Regions from separate parts of the Aestuariirhabdus sp. LZHN29 genome, predicted to be linked through region 2. Evidence: predicted binding sites of a transcription regulator. Region 2 holds the regulator's gene; the other holds the start of a gene.
What was found. The regulator FNR, encoded in region 2, switches genes on or off when oxygen is low (the NO sensors DNR and NnrR bind a similar motif). The targets are predictions, from matches to a motif close to TTGATNTANATCAA.

Region 1 (4,704 bases), 680 kb from region 2:
TGCGACTGGTGAAGGAGTACCTGCCCCGCGCCTTCGCCGACGGTAGCGACATCGAAGCCCGTGGGCATATGATGAGTGCCGCAGCCATGGGTGCGACGGCCTTCCAGAAAGGGTTGGGGGCGGTACACGCACTCTCCCACCCGGTCGGCGCGGTCTATAACACTCCCCATGGCATGACCAACGCCATCGCCCTTCCTGCCGTAATCCGCTTTAATCGTCGCGCCATTGAGGAGCGCGTTGAGCCGCTGGCGGCTTATCTGGGGATAGCGGGGGGCTTTGACGGCTTCCTGGAGTGGGTAATCGAATTTTCCGAGGCGATGGATGTCCCCAAATCCCTCAGCGCACTTGGGGTCGACCGCAAGCAGATCGAGCTGCTGGCACAGATGGCGGTCGATGATCCCAGTGCAGGAGGCAATCCGATCCCCCTTACCGTTGATGCAACACGGACGCTCTACCAAGAGCTGATCTAGCAACCCTTGCTACACCCGCCCCTGCGGGTGTAGCAGACTTTCATCTTGCTACCACCGCCTAATGGCAATGCCCCCCTCCAGGCCTCAGAATAGGGGTGCGGTCACTGTCGAAGATCAGCACCGTCCTAAATACCCCTGCCGTCAACCAACCCGGATCTTAGCCTGCTATTTTTTATGAGCGACTTTACTCTTATCTTCGTGGTGATGATTGCTGGCTTTTCACTGGGACAACTGCTTTTCGGCTGGCGCCCCGAGTCCAGCGCCCACTGGCGGTCACTGGCCGTTGCACTGGCGCTGCGCATCACCGTACCGATCTCCATTTTGCTGGCCATGTGGAACCTGCAGCAGTTGCACTGGGCGCTGGCGTGGCTCCCCCTGATCGGTGCTGCCATCATGCTGGCCGGATTTTTCCTCGGGCTGGGACTCAGTCGCCCGCTGGGTATGAGCCCTGCAGATCGGGCGGTTTATGGGCCCAGCGGCGGTTTCGTTAATCTGGGTGCCCTGGGTTCACTAACCCTGTTTGTCTATCTGGGTGAGCCCGGCCTGGCACTTTTGCCACTGTACAAACTGTTCGAAGAGCTGATCTATTTTGGACTTCTGTTCCCCTACGCCCGCCGGCATGGCATCGGCCAGGCCGACACCCCCGCCGCCGTATGGAAAGACCCGGTCCTGCTTTCGGTGGTTGGGTGCTGGCTCTGTGGCATGGTGCTGAATCTGGCGGGTATCTCGCGTCCCCTGTGGATGGGATCGGTTACCTCAATATTAGTGCCTGCCAGCTCCTTTTTGCTCATGATCTCGGTGGGGCTGGTGTTTCGTTTCCGGGCGCTATTGCCGGAGCTGGGCCGAGCGCTTCCCATATCGCTGCTGCGGGTTGTACTCTTACCCGCGCTGGGGCTGGGGATGGTTTGGCTGCTGGGACTGCAACAGGTCAATGGAGGCCTGATTGCCGCGACCGTATTGATTCTGGCCAGTATGCCCGCCGCAGTCCTTACCATCGTACCGGCGGCACTGTTCGGTTTAAACCAGGGGCTGGCTAATGCCTGCTGGCTGGTGAGTAACCTGGCCTTCCTGGCCTGGCTCCCTCTGGTACCGCTGCTGCTTGATCTTATCCAACCTTAGTGCCCCTTCCATCGCTATCCCATGCACCCGATTCTTGATCTCAATCAAGGTGGTTTTGACCATCCGATCTACTATCAACAGTATCTGCCCGGAGATGGTAGTACCGTGTGGTAATAATAACCCCAGCAGGAAGCTCGCGAGGATTTTACCATGGATACCCGACGTCATTCGCTTGCCGTTGCGCTCTGTACAGCGCTGGCAACTCTTCTCTTTCTTGTCTCATCTCCCAGCATGGCTGCCGCCAAATCGCTGGTTTTGAAACCCTTTAAACAACTCAGTCAGGAAAGCGCCGAGTGTGCTGCCTGCCACAAGGAGAAAAACCCCTCTGTCTACGCCCAATGGGGTCGCTCCAAACACTACGGTGCCAATGTTGGCTGCTATGAATGTCACCAGGCGGAGCCCGGCGATAAGGACGCCATTCAACACGAAGGCGAGACCATCGCCATCATCGTCTCCCCCAAGGACTGCGCTTCCTGCCATAGCGCCGAAGTTGACGAGTTTGCCAAGAGCCATCACGCCAAGGCAGGCCAGATCATCGGCTCACTGGATAACTTTCTCGCAGAGGTCGTCGAAGGCGCACTGACCTTTAACGGCCAATCCCCGGCAGCGGTGAATGGTTGCTGGCAGTGCCATGGCTCGGAAGTGAAGGTGATGGAAAACGGCGATCTCGACCCGACCACCTGGCCCAACACCGGCATCGGCCGCCTTAATCCCGATGGTTCCGTGGGCGCCTGTACTGCCTGTCACCAGCGCCACGAGTTTTCCATGGTGCAAGCGCGCCGGCCTGAAGCCTGCGGCAAGTGCCACCTGGGCCCTGACCACCCCCAGAAAGAGATCTATGAAGAGTCCAAGCACGGCATCAATTTTTACGCTAACGTCGACCGCATGAACCTCGATTCTGCCAAGTGGATAGTGGGCGAAGACTATGACGCTGCACCTACCTGTGCCACCTGCCACATGTCAGCGACCCGTGAACAGCCCATCACCCACGATGTGGGTGATCGTATCAGCTGGACACTACGCCCCGCGGTTTCCGAGAAGATCGACGCCAAGGCCAAGGCCCAGGGTAAAGAGGTGAAATCCTGGGAGGACCGCCGTAGGGATATGACCGATGTCTGCCAGTCCTGTCACACCAAATCCATGATCGATAGCTTCTACCAGCAGTTCGATTCACTGGTCAATCTCTACAACGACAAGTTTGCCAGCCCCGGTAAAACCCTGATGGGAACCCTGAAGAAGGAGAAGATGCTCACCGATGTCGGGTTCGACGAAGAGATCGAGTGGACCTGGTTCTACCTCTGGCACCACGAGGGTCGCAGGGCTCGTCATGGCGCGGCCATGCAGGCTCCCGACTATGTGCAGTGGCACGGCATGTTTGAAGTCGCCGAGCGCTTCTACGTGGAGATGGTTCCACAGTATCTGGAGGTCGTCGAAAAGGCTGAACATGCTGGCAACACAGCTGGAGCAGAAAGAGCCCGCAAGGTTCTTGACGAAATCCTGGCGCGACCTGAGCACGCATGGTTCACCGGCAAAGAACCGGAAAATGTAAAGAAAGCTCGTAAGGAAGCACAGGCTGCATTCAAGGCCCGTTACTTGAATGAAAGTAAGTAGCAACCGGGAGGAGGGAGCACGCTCCCTCCACTTCCCTCAACAGAGGAGGTTATTGTGAACCATGTTGAGAATAATAAAACCCGGTGGCAACGTTTGTGGCAATGGCTCAAAAAGCCACTACTGCTCGGAATCCCCATCGGTGTAGTGCTGTTGTTTCTGGGGGCCGGTTCGTTCCAGGGAGTTATGGTGCTCTCGAACCAGAACGCCTTCTGTTTCAGCTGTCACCTGACGATGGATACCATTGTTCAGGAGTACCAGGCATCGAGCCATTATGGAGACGGCATCGATATTCCGGCCACCTGCGCGGACTGTCATGTTCCCCATCCCTTCCTGGAAAAGATGAAGGTAAAAATCGTCGCTATCGCTGATATTTACCACATGATGGCCGGCACTGTGACCAAGGAGAACTTCGAGTCACTGCGACCCGCAATGGCCGAGGGCGTCTGGGAGGTAATGAAAGCAAACGATTCCAGTACCTGTCGGAATTGCCATCAGGGTGACAACTTTGTCCTGGAGCAACAGCCGCAACGCGCTCGACTGAATCATCAGCAGATGGCCAGTCGCGGCGAAACCTGCATCGATTGCCACCAAGGACTAACCCACAACCGTATTGTTGAAAAATAATACCGCAACTGAAGGGCCGCACTAGCGGCCCTCTTACTCCTTACCCGGCTCGCGCTACCTCTCCTCCTTTGAGCACTCGCTAGACGGCGGGGCGACAGGGGGAGACCTATCCGCCGTAGCGCTGGCCAAACGTTCCAATTCAGCCAAGGGTACACAGCTCCCTTTTGACCAGTATCGATCCAACGTGCCGAGCAGCAGTTGCACATGGTGCTGCTGGTTGGCGAGCAGTTGTTGCATCGCCGTGATCTCCTCCTCCCGCTGCTGCAGCCGCGCCCTGAGGGCAGCTTTCTGTTCCTGCGGTTTGGTATCCTGCCCCACCATCGTAGCGATCTGATCCAGCGGCAGCCCAAGATTTTGTGCATACTGAATCATCTGCAAGCGCATCACTGCACTGGGCGGATAGTGACGATAGCCATTCCCACTGCGATCAGCCGCCGGCAGCAGCCCCCGCCGCTCGTAGAACCGAATAGCCGAAGCTCGCACCCCGGTGCGTTTAGCCAACTCCCCTATCTGCACAACAGCCTCTTGACCTTAAACCCTGCTTTAACCTTATAGTAGCCTGACCATCTCTATATATGAAGGCTCCCGTTATGCAATCGTCCCCACTCTTTACTCCGCTACCACTTCCCTGCGGCGCCACCTTGCCCTCGCGCCTGACCAAGGCGGCCATGGAGGAGGGGTTAGGCGAACTGGGCCAGCGACCGGGTAAAGCGATCTTCGGGCTTTATCGTCGCTGGGCCGAAGGCAAGATCGGATTGATGATTACGGGTAACGTCATGGTCGATCATCGCGCCATGACGGGCCCCGGCGGTATCGTGCTGGAGCGGGACACCGACCTGAAACCCTTTCAGACCTGGGCTACAGCCGGCAAATCCGGCGG
Region 2 (4,704 bases):
TACACCGGGTTCGGCGCTGTTGCTCGGAGCCCTCTGGGGCTGGTTACCCTGCGGGCTGGTCTATAGCACCCTGATCTGGACCGCAACCCAGGGCAGCGCACTCAACTCTGCGTTACTGATGCTTGCTTTTGGTGCCGGTACGTTACCCTTACTGCTGACTGCGGGACTGGTCTCATCCCGCATCACTCATGTGATGCGGAACCAGACAACTCGGGGTCTTGCTGGTATGCTGGTCATCGTATTTGGCCTCTGGACCCTGCCGGGTCCTCACCAACAATGGTTAACACAACTGTTTCAGCAGATGCCCGCTGGCAGTTGATGAGTATCAACACAATTAGCGGAACCAGTGGCTAGACTTTGCGTCTAATCACAGCGATGACTCAAGTCGTCGTACACCCCATGACACTAACGACTGAAAGTGGACATTCAATGAGCAACAAGCTGGTTTGGGATCTCGACCTGATAAAGCGCTACGAAGGCGCCGGTCCTCGTTACACCTCCTACCCTACTGCCGTCCAGTTCCATGAACTGTTCAGCATCAAAGAGTACCGCGATGCCGCTGCGCAGAGCGTAGAAAAGAATACGCCCCTGTCGCTCTACTTCCACCTCCCGTTTTGTACTCATGTCTGCTACTACTGCGGCTGCAACAAGGTGATTACCAAGGATCGCACCAAGGCGATCCCCTATCTGGAGCTCCTGCACCGTGAAATTGAGATGCAAGCAGAGCTTTTCAGTACCAAGCAGACCGTTGAACAGTTGCACTGGGGCGGCGGTACCCCAACGTTCCTCAGTATCGAGCAGATGCAAGCGTTGATGGCCAAAACCCGCCAGCATTTCAATCTTGTGGATGAAAGCAAGGGCGATTTCTCCATCGAGATTGATCCGCGCGAAGCCGACTGGGCCACCATGAATGCCCTACGAGAAATGGGCTTTAACCGCTGCAGCCTCGGCGTGCAGGATCTCGACCCCAAAGTACAAAAGGCGGTGAACCGCGAGCAATCCGAAGCCGATACCATCGCTATCATCGATGCTTCCCGCGCCCTGCAGTTCCAGTCTATCAACATCGATCTGATCTACGGCCTGCCGTTCCAGACCGAAGCCAGCTTTATGAAAACCCTTGAGCGGGTGATCGAGATCTCGCCTGATCGCCTGTCGGTATTCAATTACGCCCACCTGCCCGAGCGTTTTATGCCCCAGCGCCGCATCAACGCTGAAGACCTGCCCTCCTCAACCGAGAAGCTGGCGATCATGCAAAACACTACCGAAAGGCTGCTGCAAGCGGGCTATTCCTATATCGGTATGGATCACTTCGCGCGCCCCGATGACGAGCTGGCCATCGCCCAGGAGTCCGGCACCCTGCACCGTAACTTCCAGGGCTACACCACCCATGCCCACTGCGATCTTGTCGGCATGGGCGTCTCCTCCATCAGCCAGGTGAATGGCTCCTACAGCCAAAACCACGCCGATATCAAGATGTATATGAATCGCATCGAAAGCGGTGAGTTTGCGATCAAGCGTGGGCTGGTAATGAACGAAGACGACTTTATCCGCCAGGCGGTAATCTCGCAGCTAATCTGCCACTTTCAGCTCGAATTTGCCCCCATTGAAGCGCGCTGGGGGATTCAGTTTGGCGACTATTTCGCAAAAGAACTCGAGCAGTTGCAGCCTATGGTCGATGATGACCTGATCACCATCGACAGCAACGGTATCGAGGTGACCGGTCGTGGTCGACTGCTGATCCGCAACATCTGCATGCAGTTTGATCATTATCTGGGACATGATAGTAATAAGGGACGTTTTTCCAAGGTCATCTAGCCGCCACCTCAAATGAGCTGTGCCCCGATTGGGGCACAGCCACCCCCCCCTATTTCCCCACTCATGCTCTCATTCCGAGCCCGTCGCAGTGGGTGCTCTACACAGACGCTACCAAAGAAGCTGCACTTTGGTTTTGTTTTGTGACCGAATTCCCCTACAATGTTTGCGATAACAACCTGACACTCGAAGGGGCTGCTGCCGTTTATGAGCTCTAAACTCAACGTTAAAACTGTAAATAGCGTCGCTTGCAAGGAATGCAGCCTGAGTTCTCTCTGCCTGCCTATCGCCCTCGCAATTGACGAAATCGACCAGCTCGATGACATCATCAAGCGCGGTCGCCCACTGAAAAAAGGCGAACACCTGTTCCTGGAGGGGGACCCCTTCACCTCAATCTACGCCGTTCGGTCGGGAGCGCTAAAAACCTACACCTCAACCAACGAGGGTGAAGAGCAGATCACCGGATTCCAGCTGCCCAGCGAAATACTGGGACTCAGTGGCATGGATGGAGATACCTATCCGGTCTCCTCACAAGCGATGGAAACCACCATGATCTGTGAGATCCCCTTTGAAAAACTCGACGAGCTATCGGACAAACTGCCCAAGCTGCAAAAACAGCTGATGCTACTAATGAGCCGACGTATCCGCGATGACCAGCAGATGATGTTGCTGCTCAGCAAGAAAAACGCCGATGAGCGCATCGCCACGTTCCTGGTCAATCTTTCCGCCCGTTTCAGGCGTCGAGGGTACTCCTCACACGCGTTTCGCCTATCGATGTCGCGCAACGAAATGGGTAACTATCTGGGTCTCGCGGTGGAAACCGTCAGCCGGGTATTCACCCGCTTTCAACGCAGCGGCCTGATCGAAGCGAATGGAAAGGATATCAATATTACCGATGCGGAGCGCCTTTGTGCCCTCGCGGGCGGTCGTTTACTTGATCCAGCCAAAGATGCGGCGCAAAACGGCTAACCGCCGGGAAACACTGAATGATCTTTGATGAGTTTTTTATAAAGTCTCTTGTACGCCCGATACCGGACTGGCCAAAGCCCGGCGTCACGTTCCGCGACATCACCCCGCTCTACCTTTCTCCCAAGGCTCAGCGGATGGTGGCCGACAGCCTGATTCAGCGCTATGTTGAGTCCGAGATCACCCACATCGGTGCCCTAGATGCCCGTGGTTTTCTGTTGGGTTCGGTACTGGCCTACGAGCTGAACAAACCGCTGGTGCTGTTTCGAAAACAGGGAAAGTTACCCGCCCAGACCCTGCAGGAGGCTTACGACATTGAGTATGGCCAAGCGATACTGGAGGTGCACAAAGATGCCATTCCAGCAGGTGCCAACGTACTGCTGCTGGATGATCTGATTGCCACCGGAGGTACCCTCTGTGCCGCCGCATCACTGGTAAAATCACTTCACGCCAACATCTACGAAGCCGCTGCAATTATCGATCTGCCGGACCTCGGCGGCAGCCAGCGCTTACAAGACCTGGGCATCCCCACCTACACGCTCTGTGCATTCTGAGGCCCGCCAGAAATCTCGAACGGGGCCACCTGAATGCCGGCCCTGGCACCCGCTTCCTGTTCACTCATCTCCCCCTAAAGAGGCAAATCGCCTAACCACTCGCTCTGCACATAACTAAACATTCCAAAAAACAATAAAAACATTTAAAAACAGGATGTTAGAGGCGCATTTTAAGTCTAGAATCAAATTCACCTGCTAACTTAATTGTCTTTTAATCATCGACGGCAGGCTTCATAGGGACACTGGGGGGTGAACCGATGGGAATTGATGCAGAGCAGTTAGGACAACATATTATTCAACCCACACTGGAGCTGTGCGGCCACTATAGCGCCGCCGCCCAGCAGCTGTTGGTTGGCACGGCTGCAGCCGAGAGCAACCTGGGGGAACAGCTTTATGGTAAACAGGGTGGGTTAGGGCTTTATCGCATCTCAGCGGAAGTTCACCAAAGAGTATGGGACGATTACCTGGTCGATTTTCCCGAGTTGGCAAGCCGGGTCCGGGGCTTCGCCAGCCAGCGCCTTTTTTTCAGCCAACCCCATCAGGAACTGGTTTATAACCTGGCCTACGCTACCGCAATCGCGTGGTTTAATTACCTACGCTGCGGAGCAAATCTGGCTGGAATCGAGACCACAGATACCGAAGCCCTGGCTGCCATCTGGTGGCATTATTACCACCCAACCGACCCGGATGGCACGCGCTTCATGAATTGCCACCCGCGCACACGAGCAGCCTAATGCGTTCCTGACATAGCCTTGCAGGCGGGATACTGATAAAAAGGGGACTGATTCTCAAGGCCCTGATTTATGAAGATACTGCTTGCACCGGATTCCTTTAAAGGCTCGCTCAGCGCGGCCCTGTTTTGCGACATTGCACAAGAGGCTATTCTTACCCAACTGCCCGACGCCATCGTCCATCGGTGTCCCTTAGCCGACGGTGGCGAGGGCACCGTTGATGCCCTTATCGCCAATACCGGAGGCACCAGGGTCAGCCTGTCGGTAACGGGGCCACTGGGTGATCCTGTTGAAGCCAGTTATGGCATTCTCGGCGATGGCGCCACGGCCATTATCGAAATGGCGAGCGCCTCCGGGTTACCTCTGGTGCCTCCGCCCCAACGCAACCCCATGCACACTACGAGTTTTGGCACCGGCGAGCTAATCCGTGACGCTCTCTCCCGTGGCTGCAAGCAGATCATTCTGGGGATCGGCGGCAGCGCTACCCACGACGCGGGCGCCGGTGCGCTCTGCGCGCTGGGTGCGACACTCCTCGACCACAACGGCGACCCAATCCCGGCCGGGGCCGAAGGGCTGCTGCTATTGAACCGTATCGATCTAGGCGAGCTGGATCCGCGACTCGCCGACGCCCGTATCGACAT

Region 1: ACP3PW_RS08205 (multiheme c-type cytochrome) is a predicted target of FNR. The motif match lies at 1,624-1,637, and genes of this name have one in related genera.

What each region holds. Positions count from the first base shown of each region.
Region 1 covers NZ_JBNIEU010000002.1:326,272-330,975, reverse strand. The annotation lists gene ACP3PW_RS08215 (iron-containing alcohol dehydrogenase) at 1-470, shown strand, start outside; gene ACP3PW_RS08210 (AEC family transporter) at 645-1,589, shown strand; gene ACP3PW_RS08205 (multiheme c-type cytochrome) at 1,740-3,200, shown strand; gene ACP3PW_RS08200 (NapC/NirT family cytochrome c) at 3,255-3,824, shown strand; gene ACP3PW_RS08195 (MerR family transcriptional regulator) at 3,879-4,340, opposite strand; gene ACP3PW_RS08190 (NADH:flavin oxidoreductase/NADH oxidase family protein) at 4,415-4,704, shown strand, end outside.
Region 2 covers NZ_JBNIEU010000002.1:1,003,849-1,008,552, reverse strand. The annotation lists gene ACP3PW_RS11475 (sulfite exporter TauE/SafE family protein) at 1-319, shown strand, start outside; gene hemN (oxygen-independent coproporphyrinogen III oxidase) at 430-1,815, shown strand; gene fnr (fumarate/nitrate reduction transcriptional regulator Fnr) at 2,020-2,781, shown strand; gene ACP3PW_RS11460 (adenine phosphoribosyltransferase) at 2,799-3,332, shown strand; gene ACP3PW_RS11455 (hypothetical protein) at 3,590-4,066, shown strand; gene ACP3PW_RS11450 (glycerate kinase) at 4,136-4,704, shown strand, end outside.